4 regions of the Enterobacter sp. WI-ESBL-E8 genome follow, and region 1 is predicted to be linked to each of the others. Evidence: predicted binding sites of a transcription regulator. Region 1 holds the regulator's gene; each other region holds the start of a gene.
The links. Region 1 encodes CRP, which controls carbon source genes, mostly activating them, when cyclic AMP is high. Its sites were predicted from a motif close to ATGTGANNNNNNTCACAT; they were not measured.

Region 1 (7,492 bases):
CACCAACGAACCGGCGCTGCGTCTAGGCCGCAAGATCATTGATGCCACGTTTGCCGAGCGCGTGCTGTTTATGAACTCCGGCACCGAAGCCAACGAAACCGCCTTCAAGCTGGCGCGCTACTACGCCACCACGCGCCACAGTCCGTACAAAACCAAAATTATCGCTTTCCACAATGCCTTCCACGGGCGCTCCTTCTTTACCGTCTCCGTTGGCGGTCAGCCGAAGTATTCCGACGGTTTTGGCCCGAAACCGGCCGACATTGTCCACGTGCCGTTTAACGATCTGCATGCGGTGAAAGCGGTAATGGACGATCACACCTGCGCGGTGGTGGTGGAGCCTATTCAGGGCGAAGGCGGCGTGACGGCGGCCACGCCGGAATTCCTGAAAGGGCTGCGCGAACTGTGCGACGAGCATCAGGCGCTGCTGGTCTTTGATGAAGTTCAGTGCGGAATGGGCCGTACCGGGGATCTGTTTGCCTACATGCACTACGGCGTGACGCCGGATATTCTGACCAGCGCCAAAGCGCTCGGCGGCGGCTTCCCGGTGAGTGCAGTATTGACGACCCAGGATATCGCCTCCGCGTTCCACGTGGGCTCTCACGGCTCTACCTACGGCGGCAACCCGCTGGCGAGCGCTGTGGCGGGTGCCGCGTTTGATATTATCAACACGTCTGAGGTGTTGAACGGCGTGAACGCGAAGCGCGAGCTGTTCGTAAAACACCTGCAAAAGATTGACGACCAGTACGACGTGTTCAGCGAGATCCGCGGGATGGGGCTGCTGATTGGTGCCGAGCTGAAGCCGCAGTACAAAGGCCGCGCGCGCGATTTCCTGCACGCCGCCGCCCACGAAGGGGTGATGGTGCTGAACGCGGGTCCGGACGTGATGCGTTTTGCACCGTCGCTGGTGGTGGAAGACAAAGACATTGAAGACGGGTTAACCCGTTTTGCCGCTGCGGTCGCGAAGATCGTAAAAGGTTAATACGCCGTCCGCTTCAGCCTGCGGGTGAGCCAAATCCCGTGATGTGGACGCTGACGCCATGCCACCGACGAAATGGTGTGCATGGTGTTCAGATGCCCCAGAATGCGCTGTAAATGCTGCTCCAGGGTGCTCATGGGCCCGTGGGTTAACGTCTCCGGCGCTTCCAGAATGTTCGAATCTCCCGACTCGCCCGGCGAGTCATATTCCAGGCGCTGCTGACATCGCTGCAGCGCAATTTCACACGACTGCAGGTAACGTTGGGCCAGGTCTGGCGTCAGCATCGTGTGCTCGCGCGCCAGCGTTGTCATGGCGTTAATATGCTCGACGATAAACTGGCTGTGCGTCACCCAGAGCTTCATGTCCGCCAGATAGTGCGAGTTAAAGCCCGGCTCCTGCATCGCCTGGTTGAGCGAGTTAAACAGGGCGTTATGCGCCTGGTTGACCTTCATGCGCTGATAGGCCAGCGGGGAGGGCTGCGGGTCGTCGCTCAGGATCAATCGAATGGCCTGCTGGTCGGCCTCCAGCGCGTCGTGGGCGTTCTGCCTGAGCAGCCCGCTTTGCCACTGCGGCCACAGCCAGACCATGCCGCCAAAGGCAATCAGGCAGCCAATGAGGGTATCAATCAGCCTGGCGACAATAAACTGTTCACCATTGAGCGTGAGCAGCTGCAGGGTATACACCGCCGTCACCGTAAAGCCCACCATCGCCCAGCCGTAGTTTTTGCGGATAATCAGGTAGCTCACCAGCGTAATCGCTAACATCCCTGCCAGGGTATAACCTTCCGGCACGTGGAAGTGCAGCGTCACGCCCGCAATAATCAGCCCCGCCATCGTTCCGCCGGCCCGGTGCAGAATACGCACCCGCGTGGCGCCGTAGCCGTTCTGGGTGACAAACAGCACGGTCATTAAGATCCAGTAGGGTTTCGGCAGATGCAGCGCCATGCCCATCAGGCTGGCGGTACTGAGCATTACGCTGATCCTGGCGGCGTTACGCAGGGCGGATGATTTAAGAGAAAGATAGCTTCTGAGCGCGGGCAGTAGCGGCAGCCGCTTTTGCTTATCCGCCATCAGATCGCGGGGATAAAGCGGGCGCTGCGTGCGCAGCACGCGGGCGATGCGGCTGAAGTGCCAGGCGGCAAACTGGCCAACCGGGTTATCCGGATGCTGGCGTGCGATTTTCTCCAGCGCGCCGAGCTGTTTTTCCATGTTAAAGCGCGTGGGGTAGCGGTGGTAGAGAATATCGTCAGCCAGGACCCGCAGACGTGCCGATACGGTCTGCGCGTTCCAGCGGATCACCGCTTCGGCGTGGCTGCGCTCGACCAGCTTTTGTACCTCCTGCGGATGGTGAAGGCTAACGGAGATATGTTCCTGCAGATCGAGCCCGACCTGGAAGGTGCGCAGCAGCCGTTTGTATTCGTGGTTCTTGTTGGCGGCGAGCATGTGCAGCTGCTGATAGCACTGGCTTATCAAATCCACCACCTTTTGCTGGCGCGTCAGCAGAGGCGGCAAGGATTTTTCCGGATCGGTATGCTGGGTGAGCAGGGTATATTTGGCTTCGCAGTAATCCGCCAGCTGCACATAGAGCAGGCTCAGGGATTCGCGCAGCGGCTGTTCGCGCCACAGCCAGAACCAGAACCAGTTGAACAGCCCGTACCACAGCGTCCCCAGAGCGTAGATCAGCAGCGGCTCCCACACCGGCATATTCCCGGCGAGGCTCAGCGTGAAAATGGCCGCAATCAGCGAGGCGGGAAGCAGGCGGGCGTGCAGCGAGCTGATTTCGGCGGTGACGCCGAGGGTCATGGCCAGCACGGTCAGGATCAGCGGCAGCGGGATGTCCCGGGCAAGCAGAAGCTGTACGGCGAGGCTGCAGCCCGCAAACAGGCAGCCGCCAATAGTCAGACGTTTGAAAAAGCGCTTATGCGGCGTGTCCAGACCGGCGATGTTGCAGCAGGCGGGCACGAGAGAAAACAGCAGACCTTGCTGAAGATGTCCGAGGATCAAGCCCACGGCCACAGGAAGACACAACACCAGCGTTTGTCGCAGTGCGTAGTTAACTTCGGGGTGATAGATCAGCCTGCGCCACATGGGGAGTAGAGACAAAAACGGCGTGACACCCTGCGGTGACACGCCGTTTAAGCGGAATTAACGCGTTCCGTAGACCACGATGGTTTTACCGTGGGCGGAGATCAGGTTTTGATCTTCCAGCATTTTCAGGATACGGCCCACTGTCTCACGGGAACAACCGACGATCTGACCAATTTCCTGACGGGTAATTTTAATTTGCATGCCGTCCGGGTGGGTCATTGCGTCTGGCTGTTTCGCCAGGTTCAGCAGCGTTTGTGCAATACGGCCAGTTACGTCCAGGAAGGCGAGGTTACCCACTTTCTCAGAGGTGACCTGCAGACGGCGCGCCATCTGGGAAGAAAGACGCATCAGGATGTCAGGGTTAACCTGAATCAGCTGACGGAACTTCTTGTAAGAAATTTCAGCCACTTCACATGCTGTCTTTGCACGAACCCAGGCGCTACGTTCCTGGCCCTCTTCAAACAGGCCCAGTTCACCGATGAAATCGCCCTGGTTCAGATAAGAAAGGATCATCTCTTTCCCTTCTTCATCTTTGATCAGCACTGCCACCGAGCCTTTAACGATGTAATACAACGTTTCCGCTTTTTCACCCTGGTGAATCAGCGTGCTCTTCGATGGGTACTTATGAATGTGGCAATGAGACAAGAACCATTCGAGAGTCGGGTCTGTTTGCGGTTTGCCAAGCACCATGCGCTGTTATCCTCTGTTATAAGCTGTCACCAGAGTCATCAGATGCATCCGGACTCTGGGGTTGCAATCGAATTCTTACCCATACCCTGGGAAGTCGGCTACCGTAACGTTTCGCAGCCAGTAAAGTTTGATGTCCTCTGCATACACGTGTAACGTCAATGTATTACTGTAGCATCCTGAGTGTTTTAGCATAGCTTTCGCCGCGTGTCTCCTGGTGTCTCGCTTCAGCATGATGCAGGTCGCCTTCCATTGCGAGAAATGTAACGCACGCGTAATCTGTCACCAAAAATGCAACGTTGGAGTTCAAAAATATGCAAGCGCGCGTGAAGTGGGTTGAAGGTTTAACGTTCCTGGGCGAGTCCGCGTCAGGACACCAGATTTTGATGGATGGTAACTCCGGCGATAAAGCGCCAAGCCCAATGGAAATGGTGCTGATGGCGGCAGGCGGATGCAGCGCGATTGACGTGGTGTCGATTCTGCAAAAAGGCCGTCATGACGTGACGGATTGCGAGGTCAAACTCACCTCAGAGCGCCGGGAAGAGGCACCACGCCTGTTCACCCACATTAATCTTCACTTTGTTGTCACCGGTAAAGCGCTGAAAGACGCGGCGGTCTCACGCGCGGTGGACCTGTCTGCGGAGAAGTACTGCTCTGTGGCGTTAATGCTGGAGAAAGCGGTAAAAATTACCCATTCGTATGAAGTGATCGAGGCTTAATCTTTTGGCGGGTGGCGCTGCGCTTACCCGCCCTACGGATTGTAGGCCCGGTAAGCGCAGCGCCACCGGGCAAAAATGATTATGCGATCTGCTTCCCTTCCATCAGCCGCTCCACCAGCGGCGTCATGATAAGCTCCATTGCCAGTCCCATTTTTCCGCCCGGCACCACCAATGTATTCATGTGCGAAATAAACGAGCCCTGCAGCATCGCCAGCAGCCAGGGGTAATCGATGCCTTCAAGATTGCGGAAATGGATCACCACAAAGCTCTCATCCAGAGAAGGGATCGTTTTGGCGGCAAACGGGTTGGAGGTGTCCACCGTCGGCACGCGCTGGAAGTTAATGTGCGTGCGGGAGAATTGCGGCGTTAAGTAATTGATGTAGTCTTCCATTGAGCGAACGACGGAATCCATCACCGCCTCGCGCGAGTGGCCGCGCTCGCTCATGTCACGCGTCAGCTTCTGGATCCACTCCAGGTTAACGATAGGAACCACCCCGACCAGCAGATCCACGTGGCGCGCCACGTCGTGCTGGGGCGTGACCACGCCGCCGTGTAACCCTTCGTAGAACAGCACGTCGGTGGGTTCCGGCAGCGGCTGCCAGGGGGTAAAGGTGCCCGGTACCTGGTTCCAGGGCACGGCTTCGTCGTAAGTGTGCAGATACTTACGGGACTGCCCTGTGCCGCTCAGGCCATATTCGTGGAAGGTTTGCTCCAGCAGGCCGAAGTCATTGGCTTCCGGGCCGAAGTAGCTGATGTGTTTACCCAGATCGCGCGCCTTACGGATGGCCATGTCCATCTCAGGGCGCGTGTAGCGGTGAAAGCTGTCGCCTTCGACCTCCGCCGCACGGAGATTCAGCTGGGCGAAAATCTTGCGAAAGGCGAGGCTGGTGGTGGTGGTTCCCGCACCACTCGACCCCGTAACGGCAATAACCGGATGTCTGGCAGACATAGCAACTCCCTGACTGAAATGGGTGGAAGATCAGCCGTGAAACGCGTTGCGGGGCATGATATTGACCGTCTCATGCAGTTCTGACCACACCAGCACCACGTCGCCGCTTTTCAGCTGGCGCTTTACATCGTTGACCTTTTGCTCAAGCGAGCGTTCTTGTTCACCATAATCGGTGCCTTCGCGTAATACAAAGCTTTCAATCAGATTATCGAGCGTTTCGGGAGCCAGATCCTGCCAGGGAATAATCATTTTGCACCGTCCAGATAAGGGGTTAGCCAGTCAGGAATACGCGTCTCAAGCCACATTTTCGGGCGGCGCAGCGTGCCGCCGATAAACCCAACGTGGCCACCGTGCTCCGTCAGCTGATAGTGAACGTTGTCGGGCAGGAATTCCTGAGCGGGGATCGAGTGATGATCCATAAAAGGGTCATCTTTGGCATGAATGATAAGCGTCGGCTGCGTGATCTTGCTGAGCAGCGGCATGGCGCTGCACTGACGATAGTAGTCAATCGCATCGGCGAAGCCGTGGATTTTCGCGGTGATCAGATCGTCGAACTCTCGAATACGGCGCACCTTTTTCAGCTGGCGCAGGCTCACCGGAAGGGTATCAGGATAGGCCTTCAGTTTACGCGCCGCGTTGGCTTTCAGCAGGTTGAGCAGGTAGCGCTGATAGACGCGGGAAAAGCCTTTCTCCATGTGGTAGCTGCACTGCTCCAGCATAAACGGCGCGGAGACAATCACCGCGGCATCCAGCGGTACGCTTTCGCCCTCTTTCGCCAGCAGGCAGGCTAGCATATTTCCGCCCAGCGAGTAGCCCACGGCAGCGGTGGGCACGGTGCCAAAGTTTTCCCGCAGCCAGTGTAAAAACCACGTTCCGTCTTCGGTTTCACCCGAGTGATAGATGCGTTTCTGACGATTGGGTTCGCCGCTGCAGCCGCGAAAATGCATCACCACGCCGAGCCAGCCGCGCGCTTTTGCCGCCTCAATTAACCCATGCGCATAGGGGCTGTGCAGGCTGCCTTCCAGGCCGTGAAAGACCACCAGGCGCGGCTTATGGCGGGCCTGCTCCGGCGCTTCGCTCCAGGCGAGATCCAGAAAGTCACCGTCTGGCAGATCAAGTCGCTGCCAGTGCGGGGTGAACTGAACCTTGCGGCGGATCAGTCGCGGCAGCATGGTCTGCAAATGCCGATTGGCGACGCCGCGCATAGGCACGAACTCAGTGCTGTCTTCGGCTGCAATGTCGAAGTCTGATGGAATGATTTGGGTCATAAGCGCGATGCTGATTCTTGTCGGAAATTAACGATACTTTCCGAATTGTACCCCGTTTAGCCTGGTTTTCCGAAACATGAACTGATCCCGATCACAAATATTTACCTTGATTATTACTCTCAGGCTAATGATTTGGCTCTACGCTTAATTGATGCCTTTCTCACCAGAGCGCACACTTTACTCAACGTTAAGCAAATCAAAATGATTAGCTGAATCAGGAGGTTAATAATGTTATCTGGGCAAACACCCACCCGGCAATGGAACACTCGACGCAGCGAAAAAGCGCGTCGTCTGGCGTCCGTACCGGTGCAGGGCAAGGTACTGCCAACCGGCGATCTTGTCGCCATGCTGGAAAAACTGATCGCGCCTGGCGACAAGGTCGTTCTGGAAGGTAACAACCAGAAGCAGGCGGATTTCCTTTCCCGCTCGCTTGCCGAAGTGAACCCGCAAATTGTCCACGACTTGCATATGATCATGCCGAGCGTCGGCCGCAGCGAGCATCTGGATATCTTTGAGAAAGGCATCGCCCGCAAGCTGGATTTCTCCTTCTCCGGGACGCAGAGCCTGCGAATCTCCCAGCTGCTTGAGGATGGTCAGCTCGAAATCGGCGCGATTCATACCTACATTGAGCTCTATTCACGCCTCTACGTCGACCTCTCGCCAAACGTGGCGCTGATCGCCGGCTTTAAAGCCGACCGCAAAGGCAACCTCTACACCGGGGCGAGCACCGAAGACACCCCGGCGCTGGTGGAAGCCGCAGCGTTCCACGACGGGATTGTCATTGCCCAGGTGAACGAGCTGGTGGA
Region 2 (7,492 bases), 530 kb from region 1:
AAAGCCTGCTCCAGACGAGTCACCATGGACGTCTGCGCTGCGCGCAGCCATACGCGTGGATCGTAGTATTTCTTGTTCGGCTGGTCTTCGCCTTTCGGGTTGCCCAGCTGGCCCTGCAGGTAAGCTTCGTTGGTTTTGTAGTATTGCAGGATACCGTCCCAGGTTGCCCACTGGGTGTCGGTATCGATGTTCATTTTCACTACGCCGTAGCTTACGGAGTCTTTGATTTCCTGAGCAGAAGAACCGGAACCGCCGTGGAAGACGAAGTTCAGGCTGTTGTGCGGCAGGTTGTGTTTCTTAGAAACGTATTCCTGAGAATCACGCAGAATGGTTGGGGTCAGAACCACGTTACCTGGTTTGTAAACGCCGTGCACGTTACCGAAGGACGCTGCAATGGTGAAGCGTGGGCTGATTTTGCTCAGCTCGGTGTAAGCGTAATCAACGTCTTCTGGCTGGGTGTACAGTGCAGAAGCATCCATGTGGCTGTTATCCACGCCGTCTTCTTCACCACCGGTGCAACCCAGTTCGATTTCCAGGGTCATGTCCATTTTGGCCATGCGTGCCAGGTATTTGGAGCAGATTTCGATGTTTTCGTGCAGGGACTCTTCAGACAGGTCGATCATGTGAGAAGAGAACAGTGGCTTACCGGTCGCCGCGAAGTGTTTTTCACCCGCGTCCAGCAGACCGTCGATCCACGGCAGCAGTTTCTTCGCGCAGTGGTCAGTGTGCAGAATAACCGGAACACCGTAGTGTTCAGCCATCTGGTGTACGTGGTGCGCACCAGAGATAGCACCCAGGATTGCAGCGCCCTGAGGAACATCGGTTTTCACGCCTTTACCTGCGATGAACGCAGCGCCGCCGTTGGAGAACTGAACGATAACCGGTGCTTTAACTTTAGCAGCAGTTTCCAGTACGGCGTTGATGGAGTCGGTACCCACGCAGTTAACTGCTGGCAGAGCGAAGTTGTTTTCTTTAGCTACCTGGAACACTTTCTGTACGTCATCACCAGTGATAACGCCAGGTTTTACGAAATCAAAAATTTTAGACATGTTGCTTAGTCCTGTATCTTCGGCCGTTAGAAAAGGTGCGAGCTCTTAAAAGCGCGCTGAAATTTGGGCAGGTTTCCCTGCCCTTGAATGGCTTACTTCTTAGCGCGCTCTTCGAGCATTGCTACTGCTGGCAGTACTTTGCCTTCCACGAATTCGAGGAATGCGCCGCCACCAGTGGAGATGTAGGAGATCTTGTCAGCGATACCGAACAGGTCGATTGCTGCCAGGGTGTCACCACCGCCTGCGATAGAGAACGCTTCGCTGTCTGCGATAGCGTTAGCAACGATTTCAGTACCTTTGCGGAAGTTCGGGAATTCGAACACGCCAACAGGACCGTTCCACAGGATAGTTTTTGCGTTTTTCAGGATTTCAGCCAGTTTCTGTGCAGAAACGTCGCCCAGGTCCAGAATCTGCTCTTCGTCTTTGATGTCGTTTACAGACTTCAGGGTCGCCGTCGCAGTTTCAGAGAACTCGGTCGCTACGCGAACGTCAGTTGGAACCGGGATATCGCAGGTGCTCAGCAGGCGTTTCGCTTCGTCAACCAGGTCTGCTTCGTACAGGGATTTACCAACGTTGTGGCCCTGGGCAGCAACGAAGGTGTTCGCGATACCACCGCCAACGATCAGCTGGTCAGCGATTTTAGACAGAGAATCCAGAACGGTCAGTTTGGTAGAAACTTTAGAACCACCAACGATAGCAACCATTGGACGAGCAGGTTCTTTCAGTGCTTTACCCAGCGCTTCCAGTTCGTCAGCCAGCAGAGGACCGGCACACGCAACGTCAGCAAATTTACCGATACCGTGGGTAGACGCCTGCGCACGGTGAGCCGTACCGAAGGCATCCATCACGAATACGTCGCACAGTGCAGCGTATTTTTTGGAGAGTGCTTCGTCGTCTTTCTTCTCGCCTTTGTTGAAGCGAACGTTTTCCAGAACAACCAGTTCACCGGCAGCGACTTCAACGCCGTCCAGGTAATCTTTCACCAGGCGAACAGGGTTAGACAGTTTGTCTTTCAGGTAATTAACAACCGGCAGCAGAGAGAACTCTTCGTTGTACTCGCCTTCGGTTGGACGACCCAGGTGGGAGGTTACCATCACTTTAGCGCCCTGCTTCAGAGCCAGTTCGATGGTCGGCAGAGATGCACGAATACGCGCGTCGCTGGTCACTTTGCCATCTTTAACCGGTACGTTCAGATCGGCACGGATGAAAACGCGTTTACCAGCCAGATCCAGATCGGTCATCTTAATTACAGACATGGTGAATCCTCTCGTTGATTCTTAAAGTTTTGCAGACGCACGATGCGTCTTACCTGAAACCTTGAGCGGCCATTGCTAACGTGGTGTCGAGCATTCGGTTAGCAAAGCCCCATTCGTTATCACACCAGACCAGCGTCTTGATAAGGTGTGCGCCACTGACGCGCGTTTGAGTGCCATCAACAATGGCGCTGTGCGGGTCGTGGTTAAAATCCACTGAGACCAACGGTAATTCCGTATAGTCAACTATACCATGAAATGCCCCCTGTGCCGCTTTTTGCAGCAAGAGGTTGACTTCACAGGCTTTTACCGGTTTTTTTACCGTCACGCTAAGGTCGATTGCGGTGACGTTGATCGTCGGAACGCGCACGGCAATCGCTTCAAAACGGTCATTGAACTGCGGAAAAATTCGGGTGATCCCTGCAGCCAGCTTTGTGTCCACCGGAATGATTGACTGGCTCGCTGCACGCGTGCGCCGTAAATCCGGATGGTAAGCGTCAATAACCTGCTGATCGTGCATGGCGGAATGAATCGTGGTCACGGTGCCAGATTCAATGCCATACGCATCGTCTAACAGTTTGATGACCGGAATAATGCAGTTAGTCGTGCAGGAGGCGTTGGAGACAATGCGGTGTTCGGCTTGCAGCTCATGCTGGTTGACGCCAAACACGACGGTCGCGTCGAGGTCGTTACTGCCGGGATGAGAAAACAGGACTTTTTTCGCGCCTGCCGCAAGGTGCGCTTCACCGTGTTCGCGGCTGCCGTACACGCCAGTACAGTCAAGCACCACATCCACACCCAGTTCACGCCACGGTAGCCCGGCGATGCTGCTCTCATGCAGTACGCGGATGGCATCGTCGCCGACAAACAGCCGATCTCTTTCCTGGCGAACATCCCAGGCGAATCGTCCGTGGCTGGTATCGTATTTCAACAAATGCGCCATGCCCGTAGCATCCGCCAGTTCATTGATTGCCACCACGGTTATTTCCGCCCGACGTCCGGATTCATACAAAGCACGAACCACATTACGCCCGATGCGACCGAAGCCATTAATCGCTACGCGTACGGTCATAGATCTCCTGCAAAGCTATCCCTGAGTCTGAGGTGGCTGAAAGAGTAATCCAGCTACGCCCGAAGGGGAATCCTTGCTGTCACAAACTGCGATTGATTGGTCAATTGTCGAACATTTAATCGACTGAAACGCTTCAGCAAGAATAAGCGAATCAGGGAATAAAAGGAATGTCTGTCCAGATGAATAAGCGAGCTATATGACTTGCGTCACATTTTAGGTGGAATAATGCCAACAAAAAAGCCGGGTGACGCGCTAGCGCTTACCCGGCCTACTTTCGTGCCATTTGTAGGCCCGGTAAGCGTAGCGCCACCGGGCAAAACAGCAATTACAGCAGTTCTTTCGCCTTCGCGACAACGTTCTCAACGGTGAAGCCGAACTCTTCGAACAGCAGCTCTGCCGGAGCAGATTCACCGAAGGTGGTCATGCCGACGATAGCGCCGTTCAGGCCCACGTATTTGAACCAGTAGTCAGCGATACCCGCTTCCACTGCAACACGAGCGGTAACAGCCTTAGGCAGAACGGATTCACGGTAAGCGGCATCCTGCTTGTCGAACGCATCGGTAGACGGCATGGATACCACGCGCGCCTTCACGCCTTCGGCAGTCAGTTTGTCCCAGGCCGCGACAGCCAGCTCAACTTCAGAACCGGTTGCGATGAAGATCAGCTCAGGCTGGCCTGCGCAATCTTTCAGCACGTAGCCACCACGAGCGATGTTCGCCAGCTGCTCTGGAGTACGATCCTGCTGCGCCAGGTTCTGACGGGAGAGGATCAGTGCAGTTGGGCCGTCGTGACGCTCAACGCCGTATTTCCACGCAACGGCAGATTCAACCTGGTCACATGGACGCCATGTGCTCATGTTCGGGGTTACGCGCAGGGAAGCCACCTGCTCTACCGGCTGGTGAGTCGGGCCGTCTTCGCCCAGACCGATGGAGTCATGGGTGTAGACCATCACCTGACGCTGTTTCATCAGCGCAGCCATACGCACGGCGTTACGTGCATATTCCACGAACATCAGGAAGGTAGAGGTGTACGGCAGGAAACCGCCGTGCAGGGAGATACCGTTTGCGATAGCCGTCATACCGAATTCACGTACACCGTAATGGATGTAGTTACCGGCGGTATTTTCGTTGATTGGCTTAGAACCGGACCACAGGGTCAAGTTGGAAGGCGCCAGGTCAGCGGAGCCGCCCAGGAATTCTGGCAGCCAAGGACCGAACGCTTCGATCGCGTTCTGAGATGCTTTACGGCTGGCGATTTTAGATGGGTTCGCCTGCAGCTTAGCGATGAACTCGTTCGCTTTCGCGTCAAAGTCAGACGGCATGTCGCCTTTCATACGACGGGTGAATTCAGCCGCTTCCTGAGGGAAGGCTTTCGCGTAAGCAGCGAACTTCTCGTTCCATGCCGCTTCTTTCGCCTGGCCCGCTTCTTTTGCATCCCACTGCGCATAAATGTCAGATGGGATTTCGAATGCAGGGTGTTTCCAGCCCAGTGCTTCACGGGTCAGCGCGATTTCCGCGTCGCCCAGTGGCGCACCGTGGGAGTCGTGAGTGCCCGCTTTGTTCGGTGAACCGAAGCCGATGATGGTTTTGCACATCAGCAGGGACGGTTTGTCAGTCACTGCGCGCGCTTCTTCTACCGCACGTTTAATCGAGTCAGCATCGTGGCCATCAACGCCACGCACAACGTGCCAGCCGTAGGCTTCGAAACGTTTAGCGGTGTCATCAGTGAACCAGCCTTCAACGTGACCGTCGATGGAGATACCGTTGTCGTCATAGAACGCAACCAGTTTGCCCAGCTTCAGGGTACCTGCCAGGGAGCACACTTCGTGAGAAATGCCTTCCATCATGCAGCCGTCGCCCATGAACGCATAGGTGAAGTGGTCAACGATGTCGTGACCAGGACGGTTGAACTGTGCCGCCAGGGTCTTCTCAGCAATCGCCATACCCACGGCGTTAGCAATACCCTGACCCAGTGGGCCGGTGGTGGTTTCTACGCCAGCGGTGTAGCCCACTTCCGGGTGACCTGGAGTTTTGGAGTGCAGCTGACGGAAGTTTTTCAACTCTTCGATAGGCAGATCGTAGCCAGTGAGATGCAGCAGGCTATAAATCAGCATAGAGCCGTGGCCGTTAGACAGTACGAAACGGTCGCGGTCAGCCCATGACGGGTTCTGCGGGTTGTGGTTCAGGAAATCGCGCCACAGGACTTCGGCGATATCAGCCATACCCATAGGGGCGCCTGGGTGACCGGATTTGGCTTTCTGTACTGCGTCCATGCTCAGCGCACGAATAGCATTAGCAAGCTCTTTACGTGAGGACATTTTAACTCCAGATCGGACTGTTAAAGGCCATGCCCTTGACGACAGCGCGTTTTGGGCTACGCCGGAAAAAAGTGCCAACAATGTAACCCAAGCGGCATGCCATGTACATGGAGCATTCTTTTGCAGCTTAAGAAATCTCTGGATCATGCTCGCATGTTGCGCAATCTGCTCGCCCGGCCTCGTAGATCTTCCTTATACTTAGCCCGACACCGGCTTCGCTGACGGTGCATTTTTCGGATTTTATTCAGATTAACGAGTACGGAAGCAACATCATGAAAATGCGTGCAATAGTGCTGGCCCTGGGTACAACGCTCCTGCTGAGCGGCTGTCAGAATATGGATTCTAACGGCCTGATGACCTCAGGCGCAGAAGCCTTTCAGGCCTATTCCCTGAGCGACGCGCAGGTAAAAGCGCTGAGCGACCAGGCCTGTAAAGATATGGACGGAAAAGCCACGCTTGCGCCGGCTAACAGTACCTACACGCAGCGTCTGAATAAGATCGCTTCCGCGCTGGGCGATAACATCAACGGCCAGCCGGTGAACTACAAGGTTTACATGGCGAAAGACGTGAACGCGTTCGCGATGGCGAATGGCTGTATCCGCGTTTATAGCGGGCTGATGGATATGATGACCGACAATGAAGTCGAAGCGGTCATCGGCCATGAAATGGGCCACGTTGCACTCGGCCACGTGAAGAAAGGGATGCAGGTTGCGCTGGGCACCAATGCTATCCGCGCAGCGGCGGCCTCTGCGGGCGGTATCGTTGGCAGCCTGTCACAGTCACAGCTTGGCGATGTCGGTGAAAAACTGGTTAACTCCCAGTTCTCACAGCGTCAGGAGTCCGAAGCGGATGACTACTCCTACGACCTGTTGCGCAAACGCGGTATTAATCCGTCAGGTTTAGCCACCAGCTTCGAAAAGCTGGCCAAACTGGAAGCGGGACGCCAAAGCTCCATGTTTGACGATCACCCAGCCTCAGAAGAGCGCGCACAACATATTCGCGACCGTATGGCCGCAGACGGAATTAAATAATTTGGGAAGGAGGCAGATTTGCCTCCTTTTTATTTCGCATGAATTGTTAACTTAACCGCACGTATCGATAACTCCCCGCAAAGCCCCGCCAAATCTGCACTTACCATTGAAATGTCTGGTCACATAATTATTGCAAACGTTACTCTTTCCGGTAATTATCCCTTCGCAGTTATTCAAATTAATATATCCAGACAGAGACGTTCCCTCCGTGAAAAAAGAATTATCATTAGTTGCTTTAAGCTTATTTGCCGCATTACCCGCCGCTGCAAGCCAGCAGTCCGACAGCCAGGGTTTTATTGACGACAGCCATCTGAACCTGTTTTTACGCAATGCGTACATCAGCCGCGATTACCATCAGGGCCAGCAGGATAAGGCCGAATGGGGCCAGGGTATTATTGCCACCTTTGAATCCGGTTATACCGAAGGGCTGGTGGGATTTGGCGTGGACGGAATCGCGCAGTACGGCGTGCGCCTGGACGGCGGCCGCGGCAAGAGCGGCGCGGGCGGCATCGACTTCTTTAAGCAGGAAGACGACGGCCGGGCAAAATCCGATCTGGCAAAGTTTGGCGCAACCGCCAAAATGCGCATCTCGAATACCGTACTGAGCTACGGGAATCAGCGCCCTGAGCTGCCCATCGTAAATGCCGACAGTTCCCGCCTGCTGTTTGAAAGCTATACCGGCACCATGCTGACCTCAAAAGAGATCGACGGTCTGGAAATCAACGCCGGTTACTTCACCGACGAGCAGCGTAAAAGCGACGATCGCCACG
Region 3 (7,492 bases), 170 kb from region 1:
TCTGCCAGTCCGGGCGGTTGATCAGCAGCAGCGTACCGCTCAGCAGCAGCGTTGCGCCAATCCCAAAGAGATAGCGTGACTGTCCCTGACGAACGCGGCTGGACTGAAGCTCGCGGGCGATTTTATCCATACTGTGCTGAAGGTTCTTGCTCTGACGCAAACTGTCATAAACCAGTTCAGGAATTTCAGGCATTTTCTCTATCCAGAACGGGCCTTTCTCCTTCAGCGAGCGCACCAGCGCCGGAATGCCAACCTGATCCTTAATCCAGGATTCAAGGAAAGGTTTCGCGGTCTTCCACAAGTCTAACTGAGGATAGAGCTGTCGGCCTACACCCTCAACGTAAAGTAATGTTTTCTGAAGTAAAACTAGCTGCGGCTGGACTTCCATATTAAAGCGGCGAGCGGTGTTGAACAGGTTTAACAGCACGTGCCCGAAGGAGATTTCCGCCAGCGGTTTTTCAAAAATCGGTTCGCAAACGGTTCGGATCGCAAACTCGAATTCTTCGACGTTGGTGTCCGGCGGCACCCAGCCGGAATCGACGTGCAGCTCGGCCACCTTACGGTAGTCGCGGTTGAAGAAAGCGATGAAGTTCTCAGCCAGATAGCGTTTATCTTCTTTATTCAGCGACCCCACAATCCCGCAGTCGATACCAATATACTTCGGATCTTCAGGGTGCTCGTAGCTCACGAAGATATTGCCCGGGTGCATGTCCGCGTGGAAGAAGCTGTCGCGGAATACCTGGGTAAAGAAGACCTGTACGCCACGTTCGGCCAACAGCTTCATGTTCGTTCCCTGTTTTTCCAGGGCCACCACATCGGAGACGGGAATACCGTAGATGCGCTCCATTACCATCATGTTCTGGCTGCAGTAGTCAGAATAGACTTCAGGTACATAAAGCATCGGGCTGTTTTCAAAGTTGCGACGCAGCTGAATGGCGTTTGCCGACTCGCGCAGGAGGTTAAGCTCGTCAATCAGCGTTTTTTCATATTCCCGCACCACTTCCATCGGACGCAGACGGCGCCCGTCCGGCAGCAGACGCGGCACCCAGCGCGCCAGACGATAAATCAGCTTCATGTCTGCTTTGATGACGGGCAGGATGTCCGGACGAATGACTTTAATAACGACTTCTTTGCCGTTTTCTTTCAGACGCGCGGTGTGCACCTGCGCGATAGAGGCCGACGCCAGTGGCTGAATGTCGAAATCGTCAAACCAGGTCTCGACGGGAATATTTCCCATCGCCTCTTCAATTTGCTTTTTCGCGCGCGCGCCGTCAAACGGTGCGACGCGATCCTGCAGCATCGCGAGCTCATCAGCAATCAGAGGCGGGAAGAGATCGCGACGGGTCGAGAGCATCTGCCCGAACTTAATCCACACCGGCCCCAGCTCCTGCAGCGCCAGGCGCAGACGCTCGCCCAGCGGCTGACCTTTATGACGATTGGGCATCCAGAACAGCATCCGCCGCCAGATACGAAGCGGCAGCGTGATACGCATTTTGGGGATAAGCTCGTCGAGCCCGTAGCTCAAAAAGGTGCGAATAATGAAATAGAGGCGCCGAATTTCACCAGGCGTCATTTGCCCTCCAGTTTTTCCAGCCGTTTGGTTAACGCATCAACCGCACGTTCAACAGCAGCGGTTTCTTCCGCAAACCACGCAACTTCCAGCGATCCGGGCGCCATTCGCCACTCCTCCGTCAGCACTTCCGCCGCATAGCGTTGCTGACGTTGAAAGCTTTTGCGCGCGAAGGATGCGCCGCCATGAAGGACTTTCCCGATGCCCTCGGCGGCAATGTCGCCGATAAAGGGTGCGAGCAGTTCTGCCGGGTCAAACTCAGCCAGATCGGTGAGCGCAACGAAGTTCTGCACGACCTGGATATCGCCTTCCACTTCCAGCTCACCGCTGCGGATAAGCGCCGTTAATTGCTGGCGATCGCGCAGTTTTGGCAGCACGCTCATGTGAGTGATGACCGAGCAGTCGGCTTCACCTTCCCACTCCCCCAGAACGTCAAGCTGGCGCTCGCTGAAGACCAGCACAAGCGGCGTCGAGAACTCTTTTAAAACAATACGTAATACCTTCCCGCTCAGCCGCTGACGTGCGGCTTTCAGCGCCGGAGCGCGATACAGAAAAGCGTTCAGTACATTCTCGATGCCTGCGGAGACTAAGGGTTTAAAGGGCACGGGACACCTCCACTCAGAATTTGTAACCGCGATGCAGCGCGACGACACCCGCCGTCAGGTTGAAATATTCAACGTTCTCAAATTCCGCGTCCTGCATCATGGCTTTTAATGTGTCCTGATCCGGGTGCATACGGATAGACTCCGCCAGATAGCGATAGCTTTCCGCGTCGTTGGCCACCAGCTCGCCGATGCGCGGCAGCACGTGGAAGGAATAGGCGTCGTAAGCTTTGCTCAGCGGCTCAATAATGGGTTTAGAGAACTCGAGCACCAGCAGGCGTCCACCCGGCTTCAGCACGCGATACATGGAACGCAGCGCTTTTTCTTTATCGGTAACGTTACGCAGACCGAAGGAGATAGTGATGCAGTCGAAGGTGTTGTCCGGGAACGGCAGCGCTTCGGCGTTTGCCTGCACATATTCCACATTCCCCACCACGCCGATGTTACGCAGCTTTTCGCGTCCCATTTTCAGCATGGAGTCATTGATATCTGCGAGAACAACCCGACCGGTTTCGCCCACCAGACGGGAGAATTTCGCGGTTAAATCGCCCGTACCGCCGGCTAAGTCCAGCACAGTTTGTCCACGACGCACGCCGCTACAGTCAATGGTGAAGCGCTTCCACAAGCGATGAATACCGAACGACATCAGGTCATTCATCACATCGTACTTCGCCGCCACGGAATGAAATACGTGGGCCACCATGTCAGCTTTCTGCGCTTTGGCGACAGTCTGAAAGCCAAAGTGCGTTGTGTCTTGTGAATCGTCAACCATCTCAGAGCCTGCTTATCAGTAAAATGTTCGTGAAGTGTAACAGATTGGGCGCAATTGCCCTACGTTTCAACCACCGCGAAAGAAACGCGCGGGAGGCTCTTCGAGTGATAAATCCGCCGCTAAGGTGTTGTCTTCACTGTTTGTCTTTTGTTCGTCCGCACCTTCACGCAGGCGAAACTCTTCGTCCTGGGCGATGGCCTGTTCGACCAATTCCGGATTAATCTCGCGTTTAACCTCTACTCCCAGGCTGCGGAATGCTTCTGCCTGCACCAGAAGATTGCCACGGCCGGAGGCGAGTTTTTTCATCGCCTGACGGTAGTTATCCTGCGCACGGTCCAGGCTCTGCCCGACCGAAGACATGTCGTCCACGAAGAGGCGCATTTTGTCGTACAGCTTGCTGGCGCGTTCGGCAATCTGCTGCGCGTTGCGGCTCTGGTGCTCATAGCGCCAGAGGTTGGCAATAGTGCGCAAGGCCACCAGCAGCGTGGTAGGGCTGACCAGCATAATGTTGTTTTTGAGCGCTTCGGTGATCAGCTCAGGCTGTCTGTCGAGTGCCAGCAGAAACGCGGGCTCAACCGGGATAAACATCAGAACATAGTCCAGCGAGCGCAGGCCTGGCAGTTGCTGATAATCTTTTCTGCCGAGCAGGCGAATGTGGTTACGCACCGAGGCAATGTGCTCCTGCAGGGCAGACTCACGCGTATAGTCATCTTCCGCATTAAAGTAGCGCTCATACGCCACCAGCGTCATTTTGGCGTCAATCACCACATCTTTACCCTGCGGCAGCCGCACTATTACATCCGGCTGCATACGCGAGCGGGCATCGTTTTCGATACTCACCTGCGTTTCGTATTCATAGCCTTCCCGCAGGCCAGAGGCTTCCAGTACGCGGGTCAGTACCACTTCTCCCCAATTGCCCTGGGTTTTGTTATCACCTTTAAGGGCACGGGTCAGGTTGACCGCTTCCTGCGCCATTTGCGCATTCAGTTGCTGAAGATTGCGAATCTCATGCGCCAGCGTGTGGCGCTCGCGGGCTTCCTGACCAAAGCTGTCCTGCACCTGGCGGCGAAAACCGTCCAGCTGTTCGCGCAGCGGCGTCAGCAGGCTGTTCAGACTCTGGCGGTTCTGTTCGTCAACGCGACGGTTGCTGTGCTCGAAAATACGGTTGGCGAGGTTCTCAAACTGTTCGCTGAGGCGCTGCTCGCTGTTGATCATCTGGCGGATTTTGTCTTCCGCATGCAGTTGCGTGGATTCAAGGCGGGTGGTCACTTCGCGGAGATCGGCCTCCAGCGAGGTGTTGATATCGCGCAGATTACGCAGCTCGTTGTTGAGCAGCTCACACTCATCACGCCAGTGTTCGCTCAGCGCAAGCTGCTGCTTTGCCGCGCTTAAATCGGCGACTATCTCTTCGCGCTCTGCCAATTGATCGGCCTTCTGCTGCGCATGCTGATAGCTGGAAATGAGCCAGCCTATTGCCACACCCGCCAGCGCAATCACCGCATATACCAGGACTGAGATATCCACAATGCCCCCTGCATCAACGTATTACCCGCACAAAATAGGATTGTGCTGTATAAACGTCCAGTTTGAAAGGGTTTTCCTGCGAGGCGCTACGCAAAAAAACAAAGGCCGAACGTGTCGGCCTTTGATTTCGAAAGGAGAGGACTAGATCAGGCGACGCGCGGCTTCAACCACGATTTTCACCGCATGACTTTCAGTCTGCTTCATGGTTTCGGCGTTCGGGATTTCCTGCTGGGTACGGTTGACGATAACGCCCGCCACCATACCGGCACGCAGACCCTGGCTTGCGCACATGGTCAGCAGCGTTGCAGATTCCATTTCGTAGTTCATCACGCCCATGGACTGCCACTCTTCCATTGAGCCTTTGAAACGGCTAACGACGCGGCCGGAGAAGGTGTCGTAACGCTCCTGGCCCGGGTAGAAGGTATCGGAAGAGGCGGTTACGCCCACGTGGGTAGTCGCGCCCACGGATTTCGCGGCTTCAACCAGCGCAGTAGTACATTCAAAGTCTGCTACTGCCGGGAATTCCATCGGCGCAAAGTGCAGGCTTGCTCCGTCCAGACGTACGGACGCGGTCGTGACCAGCACGTCGCCCACGTTGATGTGCGGCTGAATAGCGCCGGTGGTACCGATACGCAGGAAAGTACGAATGCCCAGTTGCGCCAGTTCTTCAACAGCAATTGAAGTAGACGGTCCACCGATACCGGTAGAACACACGATCACGGCTTTACCATCCAGCTCTGCACGCCAGGTGGTGAATTCGCGATGGGCTGCCAGCTTGACCGGCTTATCCATCAGCGCGGCGATCTTTTCCACACGCTCAGGGTCGCCAGGGACGATTGCGAGCGTAGCCCCTTGTAAATCGTTTTTGGTGAGGCCGAGATGAAAAACATCAGACTTAGACATAGGTGACTCCTCTGTGGGTCGGTTAGTCAGAAGAAGTAAAACGGTACTTTACAGAAGCAGTAAGGATAATTTCGTGACGCAACTCACCATGAATGAAAATGATTGCATTAAATTTCCATAAAAAAGTGATTTACATCACATTAACAAGTTATATCGTCATGTGCTGCACAAAAGATAGACCGTTTAAGGCACTGTGAGTTGTTAACCTGGTGTCTATATTTACCTTTGCGCTAACTCATTGGTACGGAGAATGCCATGACTGAAAAAACCGGTTTTGCACCTGCTGCGGCCCCACATGCTTCAACCATCGTGTCGACGCCAGAAGCGGAAATTACGGCGGGTGAGACCTCCATTCCCTCGCAGGGGGAGAATATGCCTGCTTATCACGCACGGCCAAAATCGGCAGACGGCCCGCTGCCCATCGTGATTGTGATTCAGGAGATTTTTGGCGTTCACGAACACATTCGCGACCTCTGCCGCCGGCTGGCGCTGGAAGGGTATCTGGCCGTTGCTCCAGAGCTCTACTTCCGTCAGGGCGATCCGAACGACTACAGCGATATTCCCACGCTGCTCAGCAACCTGGTCAGCAAGGTTCCTGACGCACAGGTGCTGGCCGATCTCGACCACGTTGCCAGCTGGGCGGCGCGCAACGGGGGCGATCCACACCGTCTGCTGGTCACCGGTTTCTGCTGGGGCGGTCGCATTAGCTGGCTGTATGCCGCACATAACCCGCAGCTCAAAGCCGCTGTCGCCTGGTACGGCAAACTGGTGGGTGAAAAGACGCTGAATTCACCGAAACATCCCGTGGATATCGCCACTGAGTTAAATGCCCCGGTGTTAGGGCTGTACGGCGGTCAGGACACCGGTATTTCGCTGGATTCGGTAGAGACCATGCGCCATGCGCTCCGCGCGGCCAATGCGAAGGCGGAGATTGTGGTGTACCCGGATGCCGGACATGCGTTTAACGCCGATTATCGTCCGAGCTATCACGCGGAATCAGCCAAAGATGGCTGGCAGCGGATGCTGGCGTGGTTTAGCCAGTACGGCGGGGAAAAAGCGTAAAAAAAGCCCGGTGGCAGTTACGCCTTACCGGGCCTTCAGGTAGGCCGGGTGCCACCCGGCAATGCAGATCCGTTACGCCTGACGCAAGTTCTGCGCCGCCTTCACCATGTTGGCCAGCGCCGCGCGGGTTTCCGGCCAGCCGCGGGTTTTCAGTCCGCAGTCCGGGTTTACCCACAGGCGCTCTGCTGGAATGCGCTGAGCCGCTTTTTTCAGCAGGGCTTCAATCCACTCCACGCTCGGCACGTTCGGGGAGTGAATGTCGTACACGCCCGGCCCAATCTCATTCGGATAGTCGAACTCTTCAAACGACTCCAGCAGCTCCATGTCTGAACGCGAGGTCTCGATGGTGATCACGTCAGCGTCCAGCGCGGCAATCGAATCCATGATGTCGTTAAATTCGCAGTAACACATGTGGGTGTGGATCTGCGTGTCGTCCTTCGCGACCGCGGCGTTGATGCGGAACGCTTCCACGCCCCACTGTAAATACGCATCCCAGTCGCTGCGACGCAGCGGCAAGCCTTCGCGCAGCGCCGGTTCGTCAATCTGGATGATGCCAATGCCTGCGGCTTCGAGATCCGCCACTTCGTCACGCAGCGCCAGCGCAATTTGCTTCGCGATGGTTTCACGGGTCACGTCTTCACGCGGGAAAGACCAGCAAAGAATCGTTACCGGACCGGTGAGCATTCCTTTCACCGGCTTGTCCGTCAGGGACTGCGCGTATTTCGCCCACTCCACGGTGATCGCTTCCGGGCGGCTGACGTCACCGATAACCACCGGTGGCTTCACGCAGCGGGAGCCGTAGCTCTGCACCCAGCCGTTCTGGGTAAATACGAAACCGTCCAGATGTTCACCGAAGTATTCCACCATGTCGTTACGCTCGGCCTCACCGTGCACCAGCACGTCCAGACCCAGACGTTCCTGCTCGATAATCGCCTGTTTGATGTGTTCAGCGATACCGGTGCGGTAGTGATTCGCATCCAGATTGCCCTTTTTGAAGTCCAGACGCAGGCCGCGGATCTCGGTGGTCTGCGGGAAGGAACCAATTGTAGTGGTCGGCCA
Region 4 (7,492 bases), 1.5 Mb from region 1:
TATCGAACACAGGAAGTGTATTTCGGTCGACTTAGGTCACTGCAGGAATTGTATTTCTGCCTTTTTCTTCGCATTTGCCTGGTGCTCAGGTTAAGCAACGGACATCACGTCCCACAGTCAATAAGGATATGAGTATGGCTACCCAAACGATGATGCAAAAACTTAACGCGCAGATGAACCTTGAGTTCTACGCCTCGAATCTGCACCTTCACTTAAGCGCATGGTGCGCCGAGAATAGCCTTACGGGCTCTGCCACATTCTTTCGCTCTCAGGCGCAAAGTAACGTCACTCACATGATGCGCGTCTTTAACTTCCTTAAGGCCTCAGGAGCAAATCCTGTCGTTAAAGCCCTTGATGGAATTAATGAAAGCTACTCCTCTCTGGAAGAGCTGTTCCAGAAAACGCTTGAAGAGTATGAACAACGCTGCAGCACGCTCAGCAAACTGGCCGATGAAGCCAGAGCGCAGCAGGACATGACCACCCTCACGTTCTTACGTGATATGGACAAAGAGCAGCAGCAGGACGGCATGCTGCTGAAGACGCTGGCGGATGAGATTCATCATGCGCAGCAGGCGGGTTTATGCCCTGAGCAAACCGACCGTCATCTGCTCGACATTGTGGCGGTGCAACACCACTGAGTTTTTAATCTGCTCCAACCGGGCTGAGGGTTTCCCAGAAATTTATTAATCTGAAGCGATGAACTTTGTATCAGGCAAGTGAATAACTTACAGCGATGACCTGGACCGGCTGTAAATCGCCGAAGCGTTTCCGTAGGGCCGGGGCGAGGCGCAGGGATGCGCCGAGAGGGCGTGGCCTGCAGGGATGCAGGCTCATGCCCGACCCGATAGCCTGAAGGAATAAGCTGAGGGCACCGCGAAGCGGCGATTTACCGCCGGAAGCCCGGGTCGCCAGGGTGGTGGCGATTGAGCCACCCTGGCACGTTCACAGGTCATGTCGTTACAGAGTAGCAACGAACATAAAGTGAACGGAATGACCACCAGAGCCGTATGTTCCCCCTCACCCCAGCCCTCTCCCTCAAGGGCGAGGGGGCCGTCTGAGCAGGCATTATTTTATGGGGATCCCTCAGCCCACCGGAGGCTGGACTCCCTTTCCTATCTCCAACCTCCTGCTTTTGCTGAAATTTAACAAATCAGATCTTGCTCCCAATGATTAACCCTACAACGTGTAATGATTTATTTAATTACATAATCATTGACGAGGGAGCATCATGATCACCATTGAGTTTGTTGTCATTCTCCTCTGCCTGCTGACGGGTACACGTTTCGGCGGGATGGGGCTTGGGTTAATAAGCGGTATTGGTCTTTTTATTTTATGTTTTGTCTTTGGCCTGCAGCCAGGCAAGCCGCCGGTCGACGTTATGCTGACTATTCTCGCGGTGATTGGCTGCGCGGCTACCCTGCAAACGGCGGGCGGCCTCAACGTCATGATGCAGTTTGCCGAACGTCTGCTGCGCAAACACCCGCAGCACATCACCCTGCTCGCCCCGTTCACCACCTGGATGCTGACCTTCCTGTGCGGGACAGGGCACGTGGTGTACACCATGTTCCCCATCATTGCAGATATCGCGCTGAAAAAAGGGATCCGCCCGGAGCGCCCAATGGCCGTGGCATCGGTGGCATCGCAGATGGCGATTACGGCCTCCCCCGTTTCCGTTGCCGTCGTGTCGCTGGTCTCCATCCTGGCGGCCCAGCATGGGATCGGTCACGCGTGGGGGATACTTGAAATACTCGCCGTGTCGGTTCCCGCTTCACTGTTCGGCGTGGCCATTGCGGCCCTGTGGAGCTTGCGCCGCGGAAAAGACCTGGCTGACGACACAGAGTTTCAGGAAAAGCTGAAAGATCCAAAGCAGCGCGAGTTTATCTATGGCGGAACGGAGACGTTAATGGATCAACGCTTCCCAAAACAGGCCTACTGGTCCACGTGGATTTTCTTTGCCGGTATTGCCGTGGTCGTTCTGCTGGGGGCATTTCCTGAACTGCGCCCCGCCTTTGAACTGAAAGGCAAAATGACGGCGCTGTCGATGAACCTTGTCATCCAGATGATGATGCTGATTGCGGGCGCCGTGATGCTGATGGCCTGCAGGGTCAATGCGTCCGCGATTTCTAACGGCGCGGTATTCAAGGCTGGAATGGTCGCGATCTTCTCGGTGTTCGGCGTGGCGTGGATGAGCGATACCTTTTTCCAGGCGCATCTCGACGAGCTAAAGCTGGCGCTGGAAGGCGTGGTGAAAAGCCACCCGTGGACGTATGCGATTGTCCTGTTTCTGGTGTCTAAACTGGTGAACAGCCAGGCGGCTGCGCTGACGGCCGTTGCGCCGATGGGCCTTATGCTGGGTATCGATCCGAAAATGCTGATCGCCTTTTTCCCGGCCTCATACGGCTATTTTGTCCTGCCGACCTATCCGAGCGATTTGGCCTGCATCGGCTTTGACCGTTCAGGCACCACCCGCATCGGCAAATTTATCATCAACCACAGCTTTATTTTGCCGGGGCTGATTGGGGTAAGCTGCGCGTGCGCGGCGAGCTACCTGCTGGTCCAGACGTTCTTTTAGCGGCATCAACGGGCGACACGTGCCGTCGCCCATTTCCCGCGTTAGTGGGACTCACCCTGCGGCGTGAATCGCAGCTCAATCAGCGCGATGGCTTTCTGGATCGCACGAAGCGTAACCGGGTCAGCGGCAGCAGGATGGCTGGCGAAATCGATGTTTTTCAGCTGCGTAGACATCTTCTCGCGCACTTCAACCGGCGCAATCACGTCCAGAACATCAAGGATTTGTTTGATAACCAGCTGGCATGCAACAACGTCAGACACCAGCTCCTGATCGGCGCTCAGGTTTTGTGACATGGGGCGTTCTCCTTATTTAAAGGCGGCCATAGTAGCAAAACGCAGCCCCTTTCATCTCCCCTTCGTCGTCTGCAGAGACAAAAAAACCTGCCGAAGCAGGTTTTTTTATCAGAACATGGCGCCCGGCGGCACGTCTTTGAACGTGCGGCAGTAATTGGCCCACATGCTTTTCAGGATTTTGCGCAGTTTCACGATGAGGCTCCATTAACTTGTTATACAACTTTATTATCAACGTGCCTATAATATGACCACTATCACAAAAATCAATATTTTTGTGACATTCATCACAATTTTTCTCAGGGTGTAGCCTGAAAGCGTTCATCTCTGACCCGTTGCAAAGAGTGAGGGCAGAATGTCCGGCTATTCCAGGCATTGCAGCGGGCATCTGCGGGTACGATATCGTATTTCCATCCACTCAGAGCGAACCATGAAAAGAGTCATTGTAGCCGGCATGCTCCTGCTGCTCGCAGGATGCAGTATTAACCGCCAGGCTGAAGTCAGCAGCCTCGACGCGCCGAACGGCATCGTCCGCCTCGACTACGGCCAGGCAGTGCTGCAAAATGCGTATTCCGATGAGTATGTGAATAACGGAACGGCGGCAAAAGCGTGTCAGAGTATGGGGTATGCCACAGCATCAGCCTATGGTCAGCCCATTAAAACCTGCACCCTGACCAGCGGCGCGTTGTGTCTGAACGAGAGCGTGACCATCCAGTATAAATGTATGGGGTACGCCGTTAACCCTAAGTCAAATAATCCGTGGTATTGATCGAGGCTGCCAGCGCTTGCTGGCACTTTATACCCGTCATACTTCACGTTGCCTGTGCGTTGGCTGCACTCGTTCACCCCGGTCACTTACTTATGTAAGCTCCCGGGGATTCACTCCCTTGCCGCCTGCATGCAACCTGAATTATTTAGGGTATATTTATTACGAACAAAAACAATTCTCATTAATATATATAAATATCGCCAATGCGTTTTATTCCCATTCGTATTTTAAATAAAGAAATAAATATTTTACGTTTTGCAAATAATTAAATAACAAATTATAGTGTCGCTCATTGTGAACCAGAAATAATAAACCGGAGCGCCACCATGCTGAAAACTGAAATGATCGACAAGCTCAACGCACAAATGAACCTTGAGCTTTTTTCGTCTCTCCTCTACCAGCAGATGAGCGCCTGGTGCAGCTACCACAGCTTCGAAGGCGCAGCCGCGTTTCTGCGTCGTCACGCTCAGGAAGAGATGACCCACATGCAGCGTCTGTTTGATTATCTGACAGATACGGGCAGCCTGCCGCGCATTGAAACCGTGACATCCCCTTTTGCTGAATATAATTCTCTCGATGAACTGTTCCGCGCCACCTACGAGCACGAGCAGCTGATCACGCAGAAAATTAACGAACTGGTTCATGCCGCTATGACCAGCCAGGATTATCCAACCTTTAATTTCCTGCAGTGGTACGTCGCAGAACAGCACGAAGAAGAGAAGCTGTTTAAATCCGTTCTGGATAAATTATCTCTGGTCGGTAAATCAGGCGAAGGTCTTTACTTTATTGATAAAGAACTTTCCACTCTCGACACGCAGAATTAATATCAATGCGGTGCTGGTTTCCGGCACCGCGTTAATTTACCTTCCCCCCGCATCAAAACCCGCATTTTTCCCTGAACGCCTTGTTTACGTCACGCCTGACCTTCGCCCCACGTCGGACTGGCGGCAGCGCAATGCGTAAACCTTACATTACACCCCTTGTAACGGTGGTTTGACGAATTGCCGCTTTTCCCTTACTCTGCGCCGCAGATTTTGTCGCGATGTAGAGTCGTTGTAGAGGAAAGCGTGAAAAACAGAACCCTGGGAAGTATTTTTATCGTCGCCGGAACGACAATTGGCGCAGGAATGCTGGCAATGCCCCTGGCGGCCGCAGGCGTGGGATTTGGCATGACCCTGCTGCTGCTGGGTACGCTCTGGGCCTTGATGTGTTACACCGCCCTGCTGCTGCTTGAGGTTTACCAGCACGTGCCCGCCGACACCGGCCTGGGTTCACTTGCGGCGCGCTACCTGGGACGTTACGGCCAGTGGATAACCGGCTTTAGCATGATGTTCCTGATGTATGCCCTGACCGCCGCCTACATCAGCGGCGCCGGGGAATTGATCGCCTCCAGCGTTAATGACTGGTTCGGCTCTGACATTACCCCTGCGACGGGGGCTATCTTCTTTGCGCTCATCGGCGGCGGCGTGGTCTGCGTGGGAACATCGCTTGTCGATCTGTTTAACCGTTTTCTGTTCAGCGCCAAAATTCTGTTCCTGATTGTCATGCTGGTCCTGCTGGCGCCGCACGTGCACAAGGTCAACCTGCTAACGCTGCCGCTGGAAAAAGGGCTGGCGCTTTCCGCCATCCCGGTCATCTTCACCTCGTTTGGCTTCCACGGCAGCGTGCCGAGCATCGTCAGCTATATGAACGGCGATATTCGCAAGCTGCGCCGCGTCTTTGTTATCGGCAGCGCGATCCCGCTGATCGCCTATATTTTCTGGCAGCTGGTCACGCTGGGCAGCATTGACTCTTCAACCTTTATTGGGCTGATGGCACAGCACGCTGGCCTGAACGGTTTTCTGCTGGCCCTGCGCGAGGTCGTCACCTCCCCGCACGTTGAGCTGGCGGTACACCTGTTTGCCGACCTGGCGCTGGCGACCTCGTTCCTGGGCGTGGCGCTTGGCCTGTTCGATTACCTGGCCGATCTGTTCCAGCGTCGCAATACCGCCGCAGGACGCTTACAGACCGGGGCAATCACCTTCCTGCCGCCGCTGGCATTCGCACTGTTTTATCCGCGCGGGTTTGTGATGGCCCTGGGATACGCAGGGGTGGCGCTGTCGGTCCTTGCTCTGCTCCTCCCTTCCTTGCTGGCATGGAAGAGCCGCCAGCAGCATCCGCAGCAGGGATACCGCGTGGCGGGGGGAAAACCGCTGCTGTGCATTGTGTTTGCCTGTGGAGTGGTGATTATTCTGGTGCAGGTGTTGATTGCAGCGGGAATGCTGCCGGAAGTGGGTTAAATAAAAAAGGGGCTATCATCAGCCCCTTTTTTATCAGTGCAAACAGCAGCTCTTAAACTTCTTCCCGCTGCCGCAAGGACACGGATCGTTACGCCCAACCTTGGTGCCGTTCACCGTCGGTTTCTTCACTTCCGGCTGCTGCGGGTTGTTGACCCAGTATTGATATAAACGCAGTGCCGCAGGCTGGATGCTCTCGATGCTGGCGATATACTCCTCTTCGGACAGTTCATCCAGCTTTTCGCTGTTATCTTCCGTACCGTGCAGCGCAATCACATCAAGATCGGCCTTCAGCGCTTCCGGCAAGGCTGACCAGTCCGTCAACGCCACGCCGCGCATGTAGCCGTAGCACCACTCTTCCACAACGGTATAGCTTTCATCGTCTACGTCGTTATATCCAAACATCGGTTCAAACTGATCCGGATATTCGCTCAGGCGCTCGGCAATATCGTTCATGTGCTTAAAGCAGAGATCGATAAAACGGTTCATCTCACGATCGTTTTTCCAGCGTGGAATGTATTTCTCGCCACCCCATACCGCCACCAGCCAGGCATCTGGCTCAACGACAACGGGGCCGGAAAGCACTGCGGTGAGCATGCCGTCCAGCTCGGACACGTCAATAACGGACGCATCATCATGACCGTAAGACATTAACGTCTCTTCAAGCCACGCCATTTCGCTTTCATTTAATGGGCCTTCAGTCATCGCTGACACTCCTGATAAAAAGGAAACGATCCTAACACATATCTCCCGCCTCTACGGGCGGAAGTTTAGGTCTTTATTGCTGCAAAAACGTGCAAATCGTGACCTTTGCACAACTTATGGGCTTTATTGTTAACGATATGTGATCTCCGCTGTAATTTCTTCTCCTCCCGCAGGGCGGCATAACGCGGCGCTCTATACTCAAACAGGTCACAGGCCCGTCAATGGGTTAACCATTCTGGCAACGTTTTTGCTTGCTGTTCTTCGCGCGATGCTGCGCAGGGAAACCTCGCCGTAATATGCAGGATGCCGTCTGTATCTTGTTCGTTTAGTGCATTTTGTTCTTGTTCACGTTTTGGATTGGCTGCGCCGTCGGGCGTTTGGGTTTACGCCGTGGTGCAAAAACCTCTTTGCTAAGGAACATAATAATGTCGCTGAAATTTATCAGAACTCCTCTTTCTCTCGTGTTGGCCGGCTGCCTGGTGACGGCGTTTTCCGCCAGGGCCGATATTGTGATTGGCGTGGCCGGGCCGTTCACGGGTCCTAATGCCACCTATGGCGATCAGTACTGGCACGGCGCAACGCAGGCCGCTGAAGACATTAACGCTGCCGGCGGCATTAACGGTGAGAAGATCAAACTGGTTCAGGGCGATGACGCCTGCGAGCCTAAGCAGGCCGTGGCCGTCGCCAACCGTTTAGTTGACCAGGATAAAGTCAACGCCGTGGTCGGCCATTTCTGCTCCTCTTCCACGATGCCCGCCTCCGAGGTTTACAGCGATGCGGGGATCATCGCCATCACCCCCGGCTCGACCAACCCGCTGATTACCGAACGCGGCATGAGCGACATGTTCCGCATGTGCGGCCGCGATGACCAGCAGGGACA

Region 2: the regulator CRP is predicted to act here: its motif matches at 3,569-3,586, upstream of epd (erythrose-4-phosphate dehydrogenase).
Region 3: the regulator CRP is predicted to act here: its motif matches at 5,495-5,512, upstream of udp (uridine phosphorylase).
Region 4: the regulator CRP is predicted to act here: its motif matches at 3,138-3,155, upstream of azuC (stress response protein AzuC).

What each region holds. Positions count from the first base shown of each region.
Region 1 covers NZ_JBRWXJ010000001.1:4,595,140-4,602,631, reverse strand. The annotation lists gene argD (bifunctional acetylornithine/succinyldiaminopimelate transaminase) at 1-979, shown strand, start outside; gene ACWHWP_RS22010 (YccS/YhfK family putative transporter) at 976-3,063, opposite strand; gene crp (cAMP-activated global transcriptional regulator CRP) at 3,121-3,753, opposite strand; gene ACWHWP_RS22000 (OsmC family protein) at 4,065-4,469, shown strand; gene ACWHWP_RS21995 (phosphoribulokinase) at 4,549-5,418, opposite strand; gene ACWHWP_RS21990 (YheU family protein) at 5,449-5,667, opposite strand; gene ACWHWP_RS21985 (hydrolase) at 5,664-6,686, opposite strand; gene mdcA (malonate decarboxylase subunit alpha) at 6,915-7,492, shown strand, end outside.
Region 2 covers NZ_JBRWXJ010000001.1:4,066,806-4,074,297, forward strand. The annotation lists gene fbaA (class II fructose-bisphosphate aldolase) at 1-1,049, opposite strand, end outside; gene pgk (phosphoglycerate kinase) at 1,142-2,305, opposite strand; gene epd (erythrose-4-phosphate dehydrogenase) at 2,355-3,374, opposite strand; gene tkt (transketolase) at 3,700-5,691, opposite strand; gene loiP (metalloprotease LoiP) at 5,964-6,722, shown strand; gene ACWHWP_RS19285 (OprD family outer membrane porin) at 6,931-7,492, shown strand, end outside.
Region 3 covers NZ_JBRWXJ010000001.1:4,764,494-4,771,985, forward strand. The annotation lists gene ubiB (ubiquinone biosynthesis regulatory protein kinase UbiB) at 1-1,573, opposite strand, end outside; gene ubiJ (ubiquinone biosynthesis protein UbiJ) at 1,570-2,175, opposite strand; gene ubiE (bifunctional demethylmenaquinone methyltransferase/2-methoxy-6-polyprenyl-1,4-benzoquinol methylase UbiE) at 2,189-2,944, opposite strand; gene rmuC (DNA recombination protein RmuC) at 3,011-4,468, opposite strand; gene udp (uridine phosphorylase) at 4,610-5,371, opposite strand; gene ACWHWP_RS22760 (dienelactone hydrolase family protein) at 5,627-6,433, shown strand; gene metE (5-methyltetrahydropteroyltriglutamate--homocysteine S-methyltransferase) at 6,506-7,492, opposite strand, start outside.
Region 4 covers NZ_JBRWXJ010000001.1:3,051,970-3,059,461, forward strand. The annotation lists gene ACWHWP_RS14520 (non-heme ferritin-like protein) at 135-638, shown strand; gene ACWHWP_RS14525 (anaerobic C4-dicarboxylate transporter) at 1,229-2,572, shown strand; gene ACWHWP_RS14530 (DUF2766 family protein) at 2,614-2,865, opposite strand; gene azuC (stress response protein AzuC) at 2,974-3,057, opposite strand; gene yecR (YecR family lipoprotein) at 3,293-3,631, shown strand; gene ftnA (non-heme ferritin) at 3,958-4,455, shown strand; gene tyrP (tyrosine transporter TyrP) at 4,699-5,910, shown strand; gene ACWHWP_RS14555 (YecA/YgfB family protein) at 5,944-6,612, opposite strand; gene ACWHWP_RS14560 (branched-chain amino acid ABC transporter substrate-binding protein) at 7,038-7,492, shown strand, end outside.